Regions from separate parts of the Rossellomorea sp. ABR4_004 genome, predicted to be linked through region 2. Evidence: riboswitches for the same ligand, from Rfam matches in the RefSeq annotation. Region 2 holds a riboswitch; the other holds the start of a gene.

Region 1 (10,060 bases), on a different contig from region 2:
AAGAATATGCACCTGTCTATATTGAAAAAGGCCTTGGATTCTTTCAGTGGGGAATTGTGGATCAACATTTTAATGAACGATCACGTCTGGGTAGACTAGTGGCAGCAGCCATCCGATACGAAACCAATAAAACCCATTTTGCTTATGGAATTGATGAAGATACGGCGATGGTGGTAAACAATGAAAAACAAACGATTTCAGTATTAGGCAGAGGTAACATTACGGTAGTGGATGTATCTCAGTCAAGACTATCAGGAAAAGAAATAAAGAATATTGATCTTAGTTATATTTCTCCTGGCGATGTGCTCAATGTGCAAACGAAAGAATTTAACATGAGCGAGGAAAAGGTTGAAACACGAGACTATGAATATTATAACTTTAAACCTCTGTCGGCTACCGGAGTTTTATCATCCTATGGAACATTACCACATTACCTGTCGTATTCCCTGGTTGACAATGAGGCGGTCGATGAGGTTTATAGTTATATTTACGATAGTGAAGGACATGGTTTTGAGCTGGAGTTCAAACAGACAGATGAAACAAACGGGTATTGGGGTTATCAGGATGGTCAAAAAGATTCATACTCCCTATTGCATGTGGAAATGAATGTTTCACCTGTTTCCGTCCATTTTCATAAGAAAAATCAGCTTTCACATGACTTTACTTCTTCCTCATTAGAAGTACCTGAAAGTTCTTTTGATCCTGACATAAAAGGAAGCCTGGTAATCGTTGGAGGAGCTTTAGGAAGTAGTAATGAAGAAGTGTACAGCGAATTTATCAATCGGGCAGGGGGAAATGGGAAGATAGGGATTATCCCTGCTGCAAGTTCCAGTTTAAAGTCTTCACATGCATTTAAAGAGGACTTGTCATCATTCGGTGTACCTCAAGAAAATATCGACATTCTGCCCCTATCCAACCATGATTTTAAAGGGACAGAAGAAGATGAGTCTAACTGGATGAATAATAAAAATAATTCGTATATAGCAGAAAGTATACTGGAGTACGATGCCATTTGGTTTGTAGGAGGAGATCAAACAGATATCACCGATACATTGTTAAACCAAGATGGAACTCAATCATTAGCCCTTGAAAATATTTGGGAAATCTATCGTAATGGAGCCGTTCTTGGTGGTACAAGTGCAGGAGCTGCAATCATGAGCGATGTGATGATCGCAGGTGGTGGAAGCTATGACACTCTATCAAAAGGCTTCTCTGATACGTATGACGGCATGTCTCAACAAGAAGGCGGTCCTGGATATCTTGAAAAGGGATTAGGATTTTTCCCGTACGGTATCGTGGATCAGCATTTTGATAAAAAATCACGATTGGGACGTTTAATTGCAACCACTGCTGAACATGGAGAAGAAAATGAATTCTCATATGGGATAGATGAAGATACAGCGATGATAGTGGATAACGAAGCGAAAACCATTGAAGTAAAAGGTAGAGGCGGCGTTTCTGTAGTAGATTTGAGTCAGTCAAATCTATCACAATCATCGCATACGTATAAAAATGTACACTTATCATGGATTACCTCAGGAGATCAATTAAATTTAAACACGAAGGAATATACGATCAGTAATCATAAAGTTTCAACAAAAGACTATGAATACTACAAATATAATGCTGCTCCCCATACAGGAGTATTAACTCCGCATCCTTCACTTGCAAATTATTTAAGCTATAGCCTTCTTGATAACTTTGGACAAGATGTAGTGAAAAGCTATAGTTTTTCTAAAGATGAAGGATTTGAACTGACTTTCAAAAAAGGAGATCAATCGCAAGGCTTTTGGGGTTATAAAGATGGAAACAAAGATGATTACTCATATCTCAATGTGAAGATGGATATCGAACCAGTACAGATCTCGATTGAAACCCAATAAAATTGAACGGAAAGCCTGGGCGGATTGAAGCTCAGGCTTTTTCAAAATGAATCAACGATTACTAGGTCATTTGGAAGTATATATAATTGCTAGCATTTGTTATACTAGTGATAACATAATGATAGCGGCTGCTAGCAGTTTGATAGGTAAGGAGGGTGAACCTTGTCAGATCAAGGAAGAATGCAACTTAATGTAAGGGTTAATAAAGAAACATCAGAGAAATTGGATGAAATCGTTGAATACTATCAGCAAAACACGAAAATTGGAAGAGTTTACAAAGGTGATGTATTAACAGATATTATTCATAAATCCTATGAAATCATGCAGAAGCAAAAGGCGATTCAGAATCGGAAATATTAGTAGTTTTTATACGATTTTCTTGTCTATTCGGCGGGGGAATTCTTATACCGTTTGTATGAAAATTGGTATAATTTATGTCATACTATAGGTTACATAGTTAAAAAAAAACTGAAAGTAAAAGAGGGTATTTTATTGTGCAAATGCCGAAAAAGTTAATCAATATTCAAAAAGGTTCCGGAATTTCCCCGTACATATGGAGCATCATCAGCATCCTGCCATTTTATTTTATCTTTCAGTCCTCCTCTACAATCGAAATAGTTGTAGGGATTTCCTTGACCATCATGTTCTTTATTTCTTTGCGATTTGCTTTTATTTCAAGGGATTGGCCGGTTTATTTATGGACATCGATATTAATCGCAATATCCATTACCATGACCATTCAATTTAATTTTATCTATTTTGCTTTTTACATTGCCTACTATAATGGCAATATAAAGAACCGGGTGGCGTTTTTAACCCTATATATCATTCACTTGGTGTTAACGACGGCATCGATCAATTATAATTTTGTTATACAGGATGAATTATTTTTATCTCAATTTCCTTTTATTCTGATTATTTGGATAAGCGTCATTCTGTTGCCGTTTAATATTTACAACCGAAATAAACAGGTGCAGCTCGAAGATCAGTTGGAAGATGCTAATAAACGTATATCAGACTTGGTCAAGCAGGAGGAACGCCAGAGGATTGCCCGTGATCTACACGATACATTGGGTCAAAAGCTTTCTCTTATCGGCCTGAAAAGCGATCTGGCCAGGAAATTGGTGTACAAAGATCCAGAGCAGGCCAGAAGCGAGTTAAAGGATGTTCAGCAAACGGCACGAACGGCTTTAAGTGAAGTAAGGACAATGGTATCTCAAATGAGGGGAATTCGACTAAAAGACGAAATCGTCCGGATCAAACAGCTATTAAAGGCAGCGGAAATTGATTTCGTGATGGATGATGAGATCATGCTGCCCCAGACATCACTCTTTTTGGAAAATATCTTGAGCATGTGCCTAAAAGAAGCCGTGACGAATGTTGTCAAACACAGCAAGGCGTCACACTGTGAGCTGATCATCGAAGAATCGGATAAAGAGATGACCATCATAGTGAAGGATGATGGAATGGGAATCGAGGGAGATTACACACAGACTAAAGGTAGCGGCTTAATAGGTATGAGAGAGCGGTTAGAATTTGTGAATGGGAGCTTGGACGTTTATTCCGATAATGGGACCACTTTGATTATGAGAGTGCCGAAAGTGATCAAGCAAACAGAAAGGGAGGGAATGGAATGATTCGAATTGTTATTGCAGAAGACCAGAGAATGCTATTAGGTGCCTTAGGCTCTTTACTTAGTTTAGAGGATGATATGGAAGTGGTTGGAAAAGCAGGGAATGGAGAAGAAGCCATTGCCCTCGTCCACGAGCTGCAGCCGGATATTTGTATCATGGATATTGAAATGCCTAAAAAGACCGGTCTTGAAGCAGCGGAGGAATTAAAAGGAGAGAATTGTAAAGTGATTATCCTGACAACCTTTGCCAGGTCCGGTTATTTCCAGCGTGCATTAAAAGGTGGGGTGAAGGGTTATTTGTTAAAGGACAGCCCAAGTGAAGAACTGGCGAACTCGATTCGTCTTGTAATGGAGGGTAAACGTATTTATGCACCAGAGCTCATGGACGATGTGTATAGTGAAGAGAACCCCCTGACTGACCGTGAAAAAGAAGTGTTGGAGCTGGTTGCTGACGGGAAAAACACGAAGGAGATAGCCGATGAGCTTAGCCTCAAAACGGGTACCGTACGAAACTACATCTCAACCATACTCGACAAGCTTGAAGTTAAAAATCGAATCGAAGCCATTACTCAATCAAAAGAAAAAGGTTGGTTTAAATGATGGGCAGGGACGGACCTCCATGTTGGAGGTCCGTCCCTATAACCATAATCTATCGGATGTATATTTATCAATCCCTTCAATCACTTAAGTTTGCTTAGAAAGAGCTTCATGCTAAATGAATTCCATTTAAATTTTCATTGGGGGTATCCTTTGCTATGATTGGTTTTGTGTGGAAAGTGCCGATGGGAAATTGATGAAAGGTATTCTTTTTGGTGTTGACAAGTAAAAGAATCGTGGTACGATAACATCGAAAACAAATTTCATAGGACGATCCACTAGGGGTGCCTTCTAAAAGGCTGAGATTAAAGTGTGACTTTAAGACCCTTTGAACCTGATCTGGTTGAGACCAGCGTAGGGAAGTGGTGTTTGAAGATCACATAGAATCGAATTCTATTAAACTGATCTCAAGCCACTTTCTGTATGCGGTATGCATAATGAAAGTGGCTTTTTTTGTTGCCCATTTCGGGTCGTCTGGAAAAGGAGAAAGATACTATGTCATTTACAGCGTACTTAAGAAACGAAGTGAAGGAAATTTGGGAAGCGAGTTTTCACCATCCTTTCTTAAAAGGTATCGGGGATGGAACCCTTCCCCTTGAAAACTTCAGGTACTACATTCTGCAGGATGCCTATTACCTCTCACACTTTTCAAAGGTGCAGGCACTTGGTGCAGCCAAAGCAACAGACTTACATACTACATCCAGAATGGCAACACACGCAGTAGGAACGAATGAAGCAGAGCTTTCACTCCATGAGAATTTCTCAAACCGTTTAGGGATTACGGAAGAAGAAAAACGGCAGTTCAAACCTGCTCCTACTGCCTATGCGTACACGTCGCATATGTATCGTTCCGCACAATATGGGGGACTCGCAGATATTCTGGCTGCAATACTCCCCTGCTACTGGTTGTATTATGAGATCGGTGAACGCTTGAAATCATGTACACCTGAGGAGTCCATTTATCAGGAGTGGATCGCAGCTTATGGTGGAGAATGGTTTCGGGAGTTAGTGGATGAACAGATTCAGCGACTGGATGGATTGGCAGAAACGATGACAGAATCAGATAAGAAAAGAATGACAGAGAATTTCATTTTGAGCAGCATGTATGAATTACAGTTTTGGGAAATGGCGTACACCCTTGAGAAGTGGCCGTTTCAGACATCTCTAGATAAGGAAGGTAGAGTACATGTCTAAATTAAAGCTCACAGACATTTTAGTAACCGTCGTGATCTCCATAGGTTTTGGAATTATATATAAGCTATGGGGACCGGTTTACAACCTGTTAAAGCCATTTGGATTGCATGCTGATCAACTGATCTATGGTATGTGGTTCATGGCGGCAACCGTTGCTTTTTTAATCATTAGGAAACCTGGCGTCGCACTTCTGGCAGAAATTGCAGCGTCTTCAGGGGAATTTCTCATGGGAAGTGAATGGGGCCTCGAGGTGCTCCTGTTCGGTTTGATCCAAGGTTTGTTTGCAGAGTTGATTTTTCTTATCACCCGCTATAAGCGTTATGATGTCATCATCATTTGTACAGCAGCTGTGGGCTCTGCATTTGGCTCAATCCTGATGGACTACTTTAAGGGGTACATGGGAGACCTCGTTCTGTGGAATTTATCACTTTTTATTGGTGCCAGATTAATAGGATCCATCGTGATAGCAGGCATAGGAGCCTTTTATCTTGTTAAGGCTTTGGAGAAAACGGGGGTAACCAGTTTGGTCAGACGTGCGGACCAAAAAGATTATGATGTCTTGAATCAGTAAAGGAGGAAAGGACGATGCATATAAAAAATCTGCGCCTTACATTTTCCGGTTCAGAGAAACTGATGTTTAAAGACATAAGTCTTTCGATAGAAGACGGAGAAAAGGTATTGTTACTCGGGCCATCTGGTTGTGGCAAATCCACACTCCTCCAGGTTTTATCCGGTGTGATACCCCATTCCATAGATGTGCCGATGAAAGCTGGATCGATTGAACGCCCTGAATCCTTCGGGTATGTCTTTCAAGATCCGGACGCTCAATTTTGTATGCCCTATGTAGATGAGGAAATTGCTTTTGTTTTGGAGAACAACCAGATTCCAAGAGACGAAATGCCAGGGATAATCAAAGAATTGTTAGAGAAGGTGAATTTAAGTCTGAGGGATTCCCATACGAAAATCTCCTCTCTATCAGGGGGGATGAAGCAAAAATTGGCGATTGCTTCTGCCCTTGCGCTCCAACCCCACACGCTATTTCTGGATGAGCCTACATCGATGTTGGATGAAGAGAGTACAAAATCGGTATGGGAAACAGTGAAAAGGACATGTAAAGATAAAACGTTACTTATCGTTGAGCATAAGCTGAGTCACGTACTGGAGATCATTGATCGTATTATTCTATTCGATGCGATTGGAAGAATAGTGGCTGATGGTCCAAAGGCTCACATTTTATCACATTTCAAGGAAACATTGAAATCAGTAGGGGTATGGTATCCGGACGCGTGGAAAGATTATCTTTCTTCCCATCCTCCGGAGAAGGTGAACCCGTCTGGAAAAAAGAATTTAAAGCTAGAAAACTTCAAAGGGTATATACACAAAGAGGATAAGATTCACATTGAAAAGGCCGTCAGCTTTAAAGGTGAGTGGATTGCAATCACAGGAAATAACGGAGCAGGGAAATCAACATTACTCCACAGTCTCATGAAATTCATCCAAACGACCGGGACGTATGAATTATATGGGAGACAGGTGAAAGGAAAGAATGTTCCAGAGGAATGTACGTTTGTTTTTCAAAATCCCGAGTTTCAGTTTGTAACACACAGTGTGTTTGATGAAGTTGCGTATACTCTTCGGCTCAAGAGAGTGGACGAAGGGATAGTGGAGGAAAAAGTGCATGCACTATTGAAGCGATTCAAGCTTGATCCATACAAACATCATCATCCCTATCATTTATCCATGGGGCAAAAGCGCAGATTAAGTGTCGCAGCGTCCCTTGTCAGGAATAAAGATATTCTATTATTGGACGAACCGACCTTTGGGCAGGATTCCCATAATACGTATGCGTTACTTGAGATGCTTCAAGACTATCAAAAAGAAGGATCTACCATTCTGATGGTGACACATGATGAGAACATCATTACTCACTTTGCATCCAGAGTATGGGTGATTGAAAATGGGCGTCTCACCCAGGATTTCTATAATGAGATTGCAGGTAGTAAAGCAATATGAATATAGAAATTGAGCATAGAGAAACCTGGCTCCATCAAATCAATCCCAGCTTTAAGCTCTTGACCTTGATCGGGATTTTTGTATTTCTGCTTTTTATTCATTATCTTAACTGGTTGTTATATTTGAGCTTTCTCTTTTTTCTCCTGTTATGGGTTTTCTCAGGGTATTCATATAGAACCGTCAGTATAATGATCCTACCCTTTTTTCTTGTTTTCATCTCTACAGCTTCATCAATGATTTTATTTGGGAAAGGTGAAACAACATGGATGAAATGGGGATTGATCCACATTACCGAAGAGAGCTTTTATCGGGGGATCCATGTTGGATTGCGTACCATTGTATTCGCTATATTGGGATTACTATTTGCTCTTACTACGAGACCGGTGAAGCTTTTCTACTCCCTCATGCAGCAACTGGGATTAAAACCTAAGTATGCATATAGTTTTATGGCCGGATTCAGACTAATCCCCATTATGATTGAAGAATTCTTCACGATACGAAACGCCATGAGAGTCAGGGGAGTTGAAGAACAAAAAGGAATAAAACACGTATTCCATAAAATGAAATCGTATTCCATTCCCTTGCTTGCCCAGAGCATCAGAAGAGCCCACAGAATTGCAGTAGCCATGGAAACAAAGGGGTTTGAAGGAAGTGGGCAACGAACCTATTTCTACAAAGTGACCTTTTCCAAATATGATGGATATTTCTTGGGGAGCATTCTCATCATGATTGGGCTCAGTTATTTTTTTTCTACCCATCTACCTATTTTTCCGACGGGAGATGTTCGCTTTGGGAATTGAAACAAGAAAACAATTACATGTGATTTCAACAGGAAAACAATCAGTGGAAGAATTAGTGAAAATCTCGAAGTCCGTTTACCCATATCTCGACATGCTCCATCTTCGCGAAAAGCAGTGGACGGGGAAAGAAATGGCTGAGGCCATTGATCGACTAGTAGCAGCAGGAGTCCCCTTTAAAAAAATATGTGTGAATGATAGGGCAGACATTGCCCTTATGAAGAATGTAAGAGGGGTGCAGCTTGGCCATCAGAGTGCTGATATCAGCTTAGTGAAGAGTGCTTTTCCTTCCTTACAGATTGGTGCTTCTGTACATTCCGTTGAAGAAGCAAAACAGGCAACGATAAGCAGAGCGGATTACCTGCTCTATGGAAATATCTATTCTACCTCTTCAAAGCGGGGTATGCCTGGCAGAGGTTTGGCAAGCTTAGAGAAAGTGGTTCAATCTGTCCCGATTCCCACTATTGCCATAGGAGGCATTACACCTGAACGTGTATGTGAGATTACGGGAACCGGAGCAAAAGGGATCGCTGTCTTATCAGGTATATTGCTTTCGACGAATCCATTAGATGCAGCCCGATCTTATTATAAACAATTACACAGGGGGTGAGCTAGCTTGATAAAACAGTATGATGCTTTGATTGTTGGAGGAGGGGTGATAGGCTGCTCCATTGCTTATCAAATGTCCAAAAGAGGAAAAAAAGTTCTACTGATAGAGAAGGATAGACTGGCAGGAAAATCATCGAAAGCAGCTGCAGGCATGCTCGGCGTTCAAACCGAATTGAAGGGGGACGGCCCTTTGTATCATCTGGCGAAGGCGAGCCGTGATATGTATCCTTCCTTAGCGACGGATTTAAAAGAGATCAGTGGAATGGACATTGAATATGTGGAAAATGGAATGATTAAGCTGGCGAGAACGGAGGAGGAAGCACAGGAGTTAGTAGAAACGGCTTCTATAGCATCCCTTGGGGAACAAATTAGATGGCTTTCCCCCAACACTCTATTTTCCTATGAACCTCATCTTTCAAAAGATGTGGCAGGCGGATTATACATTCCGAAGGATGGGAACGTCTCAGCACCAAAGCTTACACAAGCCTTAGGGTTGGCTTCGGAAATGCAAGGTGCAGAAATCAGTGAATATACAGACGTGTATGATTTTATGAAAGAGAATAACAAAATCACTGGAGTCAGGACGTCTAAAGGTGACTTTTATGCAGATGAAACGATTGTAGCTGGCGGTGCTTGGAGTCAATTCCTCTTGGATCGACTGAATATGAAATTCAAAAGTTTTCCAGTTAAAGGTGAATGCTTTTCCGTTAAGGTCACCCGGAAAATAGTGGAGCGGACCATCTTTACAGAAGGCTGCTACATTGTTCCAAAAGCGGGTGGGCGTCTTTTAATCGGTGCAACGGAGCATCCCCGTACCTTTGATGAAACGATTACCATAGATGGATTAATGAACCTTATGCATTTGGCCACAACCATCCTTCCTGAATTGGTTGATGCCAAGTGGGAAAAAGCTTGGGCCGGGATACGGCCTCAAACAGAACAAGGGGTACCGTTTATGGGGAGAAGTGAAGAATGGGAGGGACTTTCCATTGCAACAGGGCATTACCGTAATGGTATACTCCTGGCGCCCATAACTGGAGTATTGATGGCAGATCTGATAGAGGGGAAGGAATACCATCCCCTACATTCATACGTAAGGAGCTGAGAAGGTGGATTTACGAATTAACGGACAGCTGGTCACGGTGCCGGAATCAATTTCAACAGTATTGGAATTGATTCATCATTTTAACCTGGAAAACCGAATGATCATCGTTGAACAGAACCAAACCATCCTTGAAAAACAAGAGTACAAGATCACCAAAGTGAAACAAGGGGATACCTTAGAGTTAGTCCAATTTGTAGGAGGCGGTTGAAAATGTTGAAAATCGGAAAGT
Region 2 (10,060 bases):
AGGTGGAATCGTAACAAATAGTCTTGCTCTTCTTTCCGATGCGGGACATATGCTTAGTGATGCAGCCGCAATAGGTCTTAGTTTGGCAGCTTTTTATATAGGTGAGAAGGCATCGGATAAAGGGAAGACGTATGGGTACAAGAGATTCGAAATACTGGCGGCGTTTATTAATGGCATCACGCTGATTCTCGTTTCCCTCTATATTTTCTGGGAAGCGTATCATCGTTTCATGGATACTCCTGTGGTTTCACCAGGTATGATGGTGATCGCCATCATAGGTCTGGTTGTAAACATTATCGTGGCATGGATTTTAATGAGAGGAGATACGGAACATAATTTGAATGTTCGAAGTGCCTTTCTTCATGTACTTGGTGATATGTTGGGTTCAGTAGGGGCCATCGCAGCCGGACTCTTGATTTATTTCTTTGATTGGAACTTGGCTGATCCCATTGCATCTGTCATGGTTGCCATCTTAATTGTCATTTCCGGATGGAGAGTAACGAAGGATTCTATTCATATCTTAATGGAAGGATCTCCAAAAGGTATTGATACGGAAAAAGTGAAAAATAGCCTGGCAGCTGCCCCGGGAGTCATTGAAGTGCATGATCTTCATGTCTGGTGCATCACGTCGGGATTCACAGCCCTAAGCTGCCATGTGGTGGTGGGAAACGAAGTGAATCGAGATACGGTTTTATTACAACTCTCAGCCTATCTTGAAGAGGAATTTGGCATTCATCACTCTACGATTCAGGTTGAGGGGAGAACTGTCACAGAGGGCCATCATCACATTTGTACGTAACAGCGCGCGATTTCACCTAATATTTCCAATGTGTAAGAGGATGTTTAGTTCACTCTGGATTTGGGGTATATCCTCAACTGGAGGGATGAACATGTTACATCAAGAAAATAAATCAGAGAAGCAAAAGACACCTGAATTTAAAAAGGATTTCTATATTCAACAATTATTAAGGATTGGCGTATATAAATATTTCGGTAAGCAGCTTTATGAGCTCTCAATGAATGAACTGCAAGAAGTCTATCTGGAATATTACGTTGGTGGAGGTATAGCGAATTAAAAAAGACGAACCTTTTAGAAAAAGGATCGTCTTTTTTGCTGTAGTAAGACTTATTATGGCACATCATGTCCCATAGAAGTTTGCAAGATTTCAAACCATTGATCGTGGTTTAAAGAAATGGAAAGAGAGTCGATTGCATGTTGAATGCGTTCTTTTTTACCTGAACCGACGATGGGCATAATCTTTGCCGGGTGATTAAGAAGCCATGCATATAGAACTTCATCAATACCCTTTGCACCTGTTTCTTCTTGTATCTTATTCAATGCATGTTGAAGACGAATGGCTTTTTCATCCTCTCCTCTGAAGATTGCCCCGCCTGCGAGTGGAGACCAGGCCATCGGCGCGACACGCTTCTCCTGACAAAGATTTAACGTACCGTCTTCAAAGTTTTCTAAGTTATAGGCCGACAATTCAATTTGGTTTGTGATCAATGGAAATGGCAAATAAGATTGAAGCATATTCCATTGATGATCTTTAAAGTTTGATACTCCGAAATGACGCACCTTACCTTCTTCTTTTAATTGAGTGAAGGCTTCAGCCACTTCTTCTCCATTCATAAATGGATCAAGCCTGTGAATCAATAATAAATCGATATAGTCCGTTTTCAGATTCTGCAGGGAGTTTTCAACAGAAGCCAAAATATGCTTTTTACTCGTGTTGTAATGATGTGTTTTATGTTCCGGGCGGTTGTCGGAAGGCAGGACAATACCGCATTTCGTTACAATCTCCATTTTTCCCCGTATAGATGGCTGAAGGTTGAGAGCCTCACCAAATAAGGCTTCACAAGTATACGAGCCATAGATATCTGCGTGATCAAAAGTCGTGATTCCGTTTTCAATATTGTGCAGGATTAAAGAAAGAGTGTCTTCCTTTGATTGATTCCAGTCTGCAAGTCTCCACAACCCATGTATGATTCGTGAGAATGATAAGTCTTCCGTCATTTGTATTCTTTGCATCGATGCAACCTCTTTTCATATGGTATGTAGACATTCTTTCATAGTCATACTAAACGTATATTACTATGTTTGGAAAGGAATTAAAAATGATTGACCCTCTTCAAGATCTATTATTGAACTGGAAGGTTCATCCTTCCTCCATAGAGAGCATGGAAAGTTCTCCGAATGTTTATAAGGTGAAGAGTCGGGAGAAGACATTTTATTTGAAAAAGAGATTGAACTCTTCAGTGGAAAAGCGAATAGAAGAGCTGCTCTTAACTTCTTTTTTACTGGAAAAGGGACTTGCTGTTGAAAAGCCGCTGTTAACTGTTTCACAACAGCCCTATGTACAACAACATCAAGTTTTCTACTCCCTGTATCAAGCTCTGGAAGGACAGCCATTACAAGTCTATTCCTTAACTTCTATGGAAAGGATGGGAACGCATCTCTCTCAACTCCATAGCAGGCTGAAACAATACGTCAGTAAATACGAGGTAGAAGAATGGAAAGTTGAAACACATTTGAGAGAGTGGATAGGCGGAAAGGGTACTAAAATGATAGAAAGGTGGGGTGAGGGGTTTCTTGGCAGGCTAAATGAATGGTCTTCTTCCTATAGCAAATTACCCCATCAACTCGTCCATAGTGACTGTCATCCCCGTAATATCCTTATGCACGAAGAAACGGTGACAGGAGTCATAGACTTCGAGAGGATACGAAAAGCACCCCGTATTGCAGATGTCTGTTACTTTCTTGCAGGGATGCTCAAAGACCAGTTCAAGCAAAGGGAGGATGAGCAATTTGAATGTATCCATGCCTTTATGGTGGGCTATCAGGCCGATGGTACTTTAACTCAGGAAGAAAAGGAACTGATGCCATTCTTAGTCATTATCATTCTTCTTCAATACACCTTTTTTTACAATCAAAAAGGGTATTCACACGTTGTATCTGCATACATCCCTTTCATTAACAGGCTGGTAAATTCCGGTGTTTGTGAACGGGTATTTCAAATGTAAATCTATTTAAGAGGAAATGCTTGAATATCCACCTTTTCTGTGGCAAAGTAGGGAAGAAGATAACGTTTAATTTCATAGTACAAGTGTAGGGGGACCGGTGTGGCCGGTTGAGATTGTATCCTGACAGATACTGACCCTTTGAACCTGAACTGGCTGATACCAGCGTAGGAAACATTCTCTTAAACATTACATCATCATGTTTAACAATGCGTCCCTCGCTGAAGCTTGGGGCGCTTTTTTTGTTGTGTCCTAACGTTATAAGGTATTTTACATTCATTCTCTCTACTATGTGAAGAATAGAGAATAAACGTTACAACTACATACAAGGATTTGAGGAGGAATCATGATGAAAAAGTGGATGTATATCATCAGTTCTGTCTTTCTTTTAACTGCTTGCAGTGGAGGAGAAAATACATCAGAACAGAAAGAAGGTCTAAAAAAGATTTCGGTTGTACTCGACTGGACACCGAATACCAATCACACTGGATTATATGTTGCAAAAGAAAAAGGATATTTTGAAGAACAGGGACTTGATGTGGATATCATCTTACCTGGTGAGGCAGGGGCAGATCAACTCGTTGCCTCGGGTAAAGCTGAGTTCGGGGTTGGATATCAGGAAAGTGTCACCCAAGCAAGGGTACAGGACGTACCACTCGTATCTATCGCTGCGGTCATACAGCATAATACATCCGGGTTTGCTTCACCTAAGGATAAGGGTATAACGACTCCAAAGGATTTTGAAGGGAAAAGTTATGGAGGATGGGGATCAACTGTAGAAAAAGCCGTCATGACGTCTATTATGAAACAAGAAAATGCTGATGTAGAGAAAGTGGATTTTGTAAACATGGGAGATACAGATTTCTTTACTGCCGTGAAACGGGATGTTGACTTTGCATGGATCTACTATGGATGGACGGGGATTGAAGCAGAGCTTCGCGGTGAGGAATTGAATATGATGTACGTAAAGGACTACTCTGAAAAACTGGATTATTACACCCCTGTTTTGACGACGAATGAAAAGATGATTAATAAAGACCCTGAAACGGTCAAAGCATTTTTAGCAGCTTCTTCAAAAGGCTATGAGTTTGCAATCGACAATCCAAAAGAGGCCGGTGAAATCCTTTTAGGTGCAGCTCCGGATCTTGATAAAGAATTAGTCATGAAGAGTCAGGAATGGCTGGCTCCTAAATACAAGGATGACGCTGACAGATGGGGAGAGCAGAAGCACGAGGTTTGGGAAAACTATGCTTCATGGATGTATGATAACGATTTATTAGATAAGGAACTGGACAGTAAAAAAGCATTCACAAACGAATTTTTACCAAAATAAGAGGTGAACAAAATGGGGAACGCACTCGTAAGCATACAAATTATTCCGAAGACGAAAAATGGTGAAGACGTTATACCATACGTGGATGAAGCCATCGCGGTCATTGATAAATCTGGTGTCCGTTATGAAGTCCATCCATTAGAAACAACAATGGAAGGGAATCTATCTGACTTATTTCAGGTGATTGAACAAATGAATGAACGAATGATTGATATGGGCAGCTCAAACGTCATTTCTCAAATCAAGGTATTATATCAGCCAGCCGGGATTGAAATGAATCAATTAACGGAGAAGTATAAAGGATGAAAGCATGGATATCGAAAGGATGGAGACCCTTCTTGGTCATCATCCTTTTATTCATCATTTGGGAATCCACCATTAGAGTATTTGAGGTGCCGGCATGGCTAATGCCTTCACCTTCAGAAATATGGGCGGAAGGAGTCGCCTCATGGTCCACGTTTACAGGTCATCTTGCTTCGACAACCCTCCTTACAATCGGTGGGTTTGTGATTGGATGTACGATTGGAATCGGGACTGCGGTTGGGCTGCACCTTCTGCCTAAGGTAAGAGAAGCGATATATCCTCTTATGATTTTGTCTCAAAATATTCCGATCATCGTCCTGGCACCTCTACTTGTAATCTGGTTTGGATTCGGACTATTGCCGAAAATCATTGTCATTACCCTGATTTGCTTTTTTCCGGTAGCCGTCTCGGCATTGGATGGATTCCGGCAGACAAACGCAGAGTACATCCTTTATATGAAAATGTCGGGAGCGACAAAAAGTCAAATCTTTCGAAAAGTTGAATGGCCGCATTCACTTCCTTCCATTTTCTCAGGATTGAAAATTTCAGCTACCTATAGTGTGATGGGGGCGGTGATTTCTGAATGGTTAGGTGCCCAGAAAGGAATCGGTGTCTATATGACTCTCGCCTCTTCTTCCTTCAGGACAGACAGGGTATTTGTAGCCATCTTCATGATTATGCTGCTCAGCCTCGTTTTCTTTGGGATCATTTTGGTATTGGAGAAAATCATGATTAAATGGAATCGAAAGGAGGACAGGTAACATGACGACTTTATCCATACAAAATATGTCTAAATACTTTGATGGGGAGCTGATCCTCGATGAGCTATCCCTTCATGTTGAAGAAGGTGAGTTCGTCTCGATCCTTGGTCCTTCCGGAAGCGGGAAGAGCACCCTGTTTCATGTGATCGGTGGGTTGTTCACACCAGATTCCGGAGACATTCAATTAGATGGAAAATCGATAAATGGTCAAAGAGGGACCATCAGTTATATGCCGCAAAGTCCGTCCCTCCTGCCATGGAGAACCGTGATGGAGAATGTGATGCTTGGCCAGGAGTTACATGGGAAGAGAGATAGGGATAAAGCGCTAAGTATGATTGAACGGGCGGGCTTAAAGGGGTATGAGAATGCGTATCCTGATGATTTATCCGGAGGGATGAAGCAGCGGGTGGCGTTCATTCGTGCCCTTGTCAGTCCTCAATCTTTTTTATGCCTGGATGAGCCCTTTTCTGCCCTGGATGAATTCACGCGATTGGACATGCAGAAATGGCTCCTTTCCATTTGGGAAGAAGATTTGAGTTCCGTTCTATTTGTAACTCATAATATCGACGAAGCCCTGTTCCTGTCAGACCGGATCATTGTATTATCGACTCGGCCAGCCAGGGTCCAGAAGGAGTTCAAAGTACCATTTCCCCGTCCCCGGGATAAAGAAATTCTCTTGACGGAGGAGTTTTTGAAATGGAAAACGAGTATTTTTGAGGAGCTTTCTCAATATGTGTAAACCTTCCTTGATTGATGCCCATATTCACTTGGATTTATACGAAGGGTACGAGCGTGATAAGATTCTGCAGGAACTTGATCTGTATTCTGTAGAAGCGCTCATCTCTGTATCGTTCCACCTTCAATCGTCGATGACAAATATAGATCTCTCAAGAAGAGATGCAAGGGTCAAACCTGCTGCAGGATTCCATCCTGAGCAGGATCTGCCTTCTGATGGAGAAGTCGAGGAGCTTCTATCATTGATTGAGCTGCATCAACACGAAATAGTGGCGATCGGAGAGGTGGGATTGCCATATTATAAAATGAAGGAACACCCTGAAGTTGAAGTGGAGCCGTATATCGATCTTTTGGAACGGTTTATGATCCAATCAAAAAGGATCAATAAACCGATCATCCTTCATGCCGTGTATGAGCATGCGCCTATCGTTTGTGATCTGTTAGAAAAGCACTCCATTGAAAAAGCTCATTTTCATTGGTTCAAGGGAGATGAAAAGACGATTGAGAGAATGAAGGAAAATAACTATTCCATCTCCATTACTCCTGATGTCCTTTATGAGAAGGAAATACAAGACCTGGTTAAGAAGTACCCAATCGAGAGACTTATGGTTGAAACGGATGGCCCTTGGCGTTTTGAAGGGATCTTCCAGGGGAGGATGACCCACCCAGGAATCATGCATCGGTCCATTGAAAAAATCGCCGAAATAAAACATATCAAAGAAGCAGAAGTATATAAACAACTGTTTAAGAATACAACCGAATTTTATGGGATTTCCTAAATCAGGCTTCTCTTGCATCATTGGTGCAGGAGAAGTTTTTTTATAAACATCTTTTACCATCATATTTATCACGAAGATAACAAAAAATGATAGTAATGACGTTTAGGGAAAAGGTGAAAAGAATGGAACTGAATGATCAATATATGCCTTATCAAGCAGGCGATGTAGTATATGTGATTTATCGGAATCCGCATACACAAAGTGTAGCCAACGTGCAGGAAGCAGCCGTTGTGCATGATCCGGAAAATCCGAACGAACTGGCATTATTTTTATATGAAACCTATTATCCTTTAACACATGAAATTGCGGTGTATTCTTCAGAAGCTGAAGCTGAGCAAGCCTATACTCAATCATTTGGAGACCTGTAGGAGGGATGAATCATGGTTAAACCGTTCGTGCCACAATTGGTCTACTTTGAACCGAATGCCTTGGAATATCCCCTTGGTAAAGAACTCAAAGAAAAATTTGAAAAAATGGATGTGGAAATCAGGTACACAACATCGCATAACCAGGTTCGTAATTTGCCGGGGGACAACCATTTTCAGAAATACCGGATTGCCAAATCCACATTAGTAGTCGGAGTGAGAAAAACGTTGAAGTTTGATACATCCAAACCGTCTGCTGAATATGCCATCCCATTTGCAACAGGGTGCATGGGTCACTGTCACTATTGCTATCTGCAAACAACGATGGGGAGTAAACCATATATACGAACGTATGTGAATGTGGATGAAATATTTGAATCGGCGGACAAGTATATTGCAGAAAGGGCTCCTGAATTCACACGCTTTGAAGCTGCTTGTACGTCCGATATCGTAGGGATCGATCATCTCACTCATACCCTAAAACGAGCCATCGAGCATTTTGGCGAATCCGAGCATGGCAAGCTTCGTTTTGTGACGAAATTCCATCACGTCGACCATCTGCTTGATGCCAAACATAATGGGAAAACCAGATTCCGGTTCAGTATCAATGCCGATTATGTGATTAAGAATTTTGAGCCTGGTACATCTCCTTTGGATAAGCGACTTGAGGCCGCGGGGAAGGTTGCGAGAGCGGGGTACCCATTAGGATTCATTGTGGCACCTATCTATATCCATGAAGGATGGAAAGAAGGATATAAGCAAATGTTTGAACATTTGGAGGCTCACCTGCCGGAAGAAGCGAAAAAAGATTTAACCTTTGAATTCATACAACATCGTTTCACAAAGCCGGCTAAAAGAGTCATTGAGAAAAATTATCCGATGACAAAGCTTGAACTTAATGAGGAAGAACGTCGATATAAATGGGGTAAATACGGGATTGGCAAGTATATTTATCAGAAGGATGAAGAGCAGGAAATGAAAGATCATCTGTATGCTTATATGGAGAAGCATTTTCCAAATGCGAAGCTGGAGTATTTCACCTAAAAAAAAGGGACTGATTACAATACAATTTCGGTTGTAATCAGTCCTCTTAATGTAGTTGTGGAAGAAGATTTTCTAAATCTTTCACCCGTATGGCAATTTCATCACATATTTCTTGATAGTGCACCCATTCTTCAATAAGTGTCTTGGAACGCTTCCTTGGATTAGGCAAATTCCAATAGATGACTTTATCTTCTAATTCAGATGGAATCTCTATCTTATCATCAAATTCTGTATCCTGAATCGCAACAATAACCGAAGCGTCATCAAGTTCATTCATCTCGATGCGAGTAAGTGGGAAGGTACTAATGTCGATACATAACTCTTTCATTGCTAAAATGCTGAATTCAGCACGATTCTCGGTAACCCATCCGGCACTTTTAAACGACCAATCCGACACATCGAGCTTCTCGGCCCACCCTTCAGCTATCAAGCTGCGCTGTTGACTACTTGAAAGAAAATAGACTGTTTTATTCATTTTGGGTATGTTCCTTTCTATTTTCATGCTGTTATTACTATTTACCCAATCACGTAGCATTTAATCATTAAAAGAAAAAAAGAAAAGATTGGAAATCGATTTGTAGTCATAAAGATTCATTCAACTCCCACATATTGTGATGGGTGTGAGGTGAAATGTAGTAAAAATGTTTTAATTCACCCCTAATCTTCTTCAATTATTAAAAAAATCAGTATAATAGGAAAAGGAGAATGAAGATGGAGCAAACAAAATGAATGGAAAGGCAGTTCAGGAGAAGATAATAGAAAAATTCAAAAAATAATAGTTTTGCAAAAAGTAATTAAGGGTAAACATCTTTTAATTATTTTGTATTCAATAGGGGAGGTACATCTATGAAATTTAATTTAACAACTAAGATTATTATTGCCTTGATACTAGGGGCGATTGTGGGATTACTGCTTAATATTTTTGCTAAAGATATATTTGATATATTAGATCCTTATCTATTTACTCCGTTAGGGAAGATATTCCTTAACCTCATCAGCATGCTTGTCGTGCCAATTGTTTTTCTATCCATCGTTCTTGGATCTGCAGGACTTGGTGACCCTAAGAAGCTGGGGAGAATAGGGTTGAAGACCATCGTTTTCTTCTTAGTGACTACCTGCATTGCCATCGTGATCGGTTTATCTTTGGCTTATGTCATTGATCCCGGTTTGGTAGAGGGAATCGACAAAACACAATCAGAAGGTTTTGAAACGGAAGAGGCTCCTCCTGTGGGAGAGACCCTCATGAACATTATTCCAAAAAATCCACTGACGGCGATGACAGAAGGAAATATGCTGCAAATCATTGCGTTTGCCATCTTTATTGGATTTGGATTAACAGCTTTAGGGGATAAAACAAAAGGAATATTAAAGCTTGTTGAACAAGGTAATGATCTTATGATGTACCTTGTGACACTCGTGATGAAATTCGCTCCATATGGAACATTCGGATTAATCGCTTCAGCAATAGGAAGCCAGGGTTTCAGTGCGTTAAAGGCGATGTGGCTTTATTTTGTCGTCGTTCTTGCAGCATTGATCATTCACGCCATCGTTACCTATGGTGGAACGATCCTCCTTCTGGCAAAAAAGAATCCGCTTTGGTTCTTCAAGAATTTCAGTTCTGCGATGAGTGTAGGATTCAGTACATCAAGCAGTAACGCGACGCTTCCCATCTCTATGGATGTCGCCCAACAGCGTTTAGGCGTGTCGAAATCAGTCAGT

Evidence for each region. Region 2 has a riboswitch for thiamine pyrophosphate ahead of ACXAF2_RS23050 (ABC transporter substrate-binding protein). Riboswitches for the same ligand answer to the same signal wherever they lie in the genome.
Region 1: another riboswitch for thiamine pyrophosphate. It lies ahead of tenA (thiaminase II); the one in region 2 lies ahead of ACXAF2_RS23050 (ABC transporter substrate-binding protein).

The regions. Positions count from the first base shown of each region.
Region 1 is NZ_JBSWVM010000001.1:177,364-187,423, reverse strand. Features, by position in the region: gene ACXAF2_RS01070 (cyanophycinase) at 1-1,883, shown strand, start outside; gene ACXAF2_RS01065 (hypothetical protein) at 2,046-2,243, shown strand; gene ACXAF2_RS01060 (histidine kinase) at 2,384-3,520, shown strand; gene ACXAF2_RS01055 (response regulator transcription factor) at 3,517-4,116, shown strand; TPP riboswitch at 4,384-4,491, shown strand; gene tenA (thiaminase II) at 4,609-5,307, shown strand; gene ACXAF2_RS01045 (ECF transporter S component) at 5,300-5,878, shown strand; partial or broken gene ACXAF2_RS01040 (ABC transporter ATP-binding protein) at 5,956-6,354, shown strand; gene ACXAF2_RS01035 (ABC transporter ATP-binding protein) at 6,367-7,320, shown strand; gene ACXAF2_RS01030 (energy-coupling factor transporter transmembrane component T family protein) at 7,317-8,120, shown strand; gene ACXAF2_RS01025 (thiamine phosphate synthase) at 8,110-8,727, shown strand; gene thiO (glycine oxidase ThiO) at 8,734-9,831, shown strand; gene thiS (sulfur carrier protein ThiS) at 9,836-10,039, shown strand; gene ACXAF2_RS01010 (thiazole synthase) at 10,042-10,060, shown strand, end outside.
Region 2 is NZ_JBSWVM010000010.1:8,935-18,994, reverse strand. Features, by position in the region: gene ACXAF2_RS23070 (cation diffusion facilitator family transporter) at 1-799, shown strand, start outside; gene ACXAF2_RS23065 (Fur-regulated basic protein FbpA) at 891-1,076, shown strand; gene ACXAF2_RS23060 (aldo/keto reductase) at 1,130-2,032, opposite strand; gene ACXAF2_RS23055 (phosphotransferase enzyme family protein) at 2,098-3,024, shown strand; TPP riboswitch at 3,102-3,212, shown strand; gene ACXAF2_RS23050 (ABC transporter substrate-binding protein) at 3,371-4,354, shown strand; gene ACXAF2_RS23045 (thiamine-binding protein) at 4,367-4,660, shown strand; gene ACXAF2_RS23040 (ABC transporter permease) at 4,657-5,418, shown strand; gene ACXAF2_RS23035 (ABC transporter ATP-binding protein) at 5,420-6,157, shown strand; gene ACXAF2_RS23030 (TatD family hydrolase) at 6,150-6,932, shown strand; gene ACXAF2_RS23025 (transcriptional regulator SplA domain-containing protein) at 7,055-7,300, shown strand; gene splB (spore photoproduct lyase) at 7,313-8,341, shown strand; gene ACXAF2_RS23015 (low molecular weight phosphatase family protein) at 8,388-8,816, opposite strand; gene ACXAF2_RS23010 (dicarboxylate/amino acid:cation symporter) at 9,188-10,060, shown strand, end outside.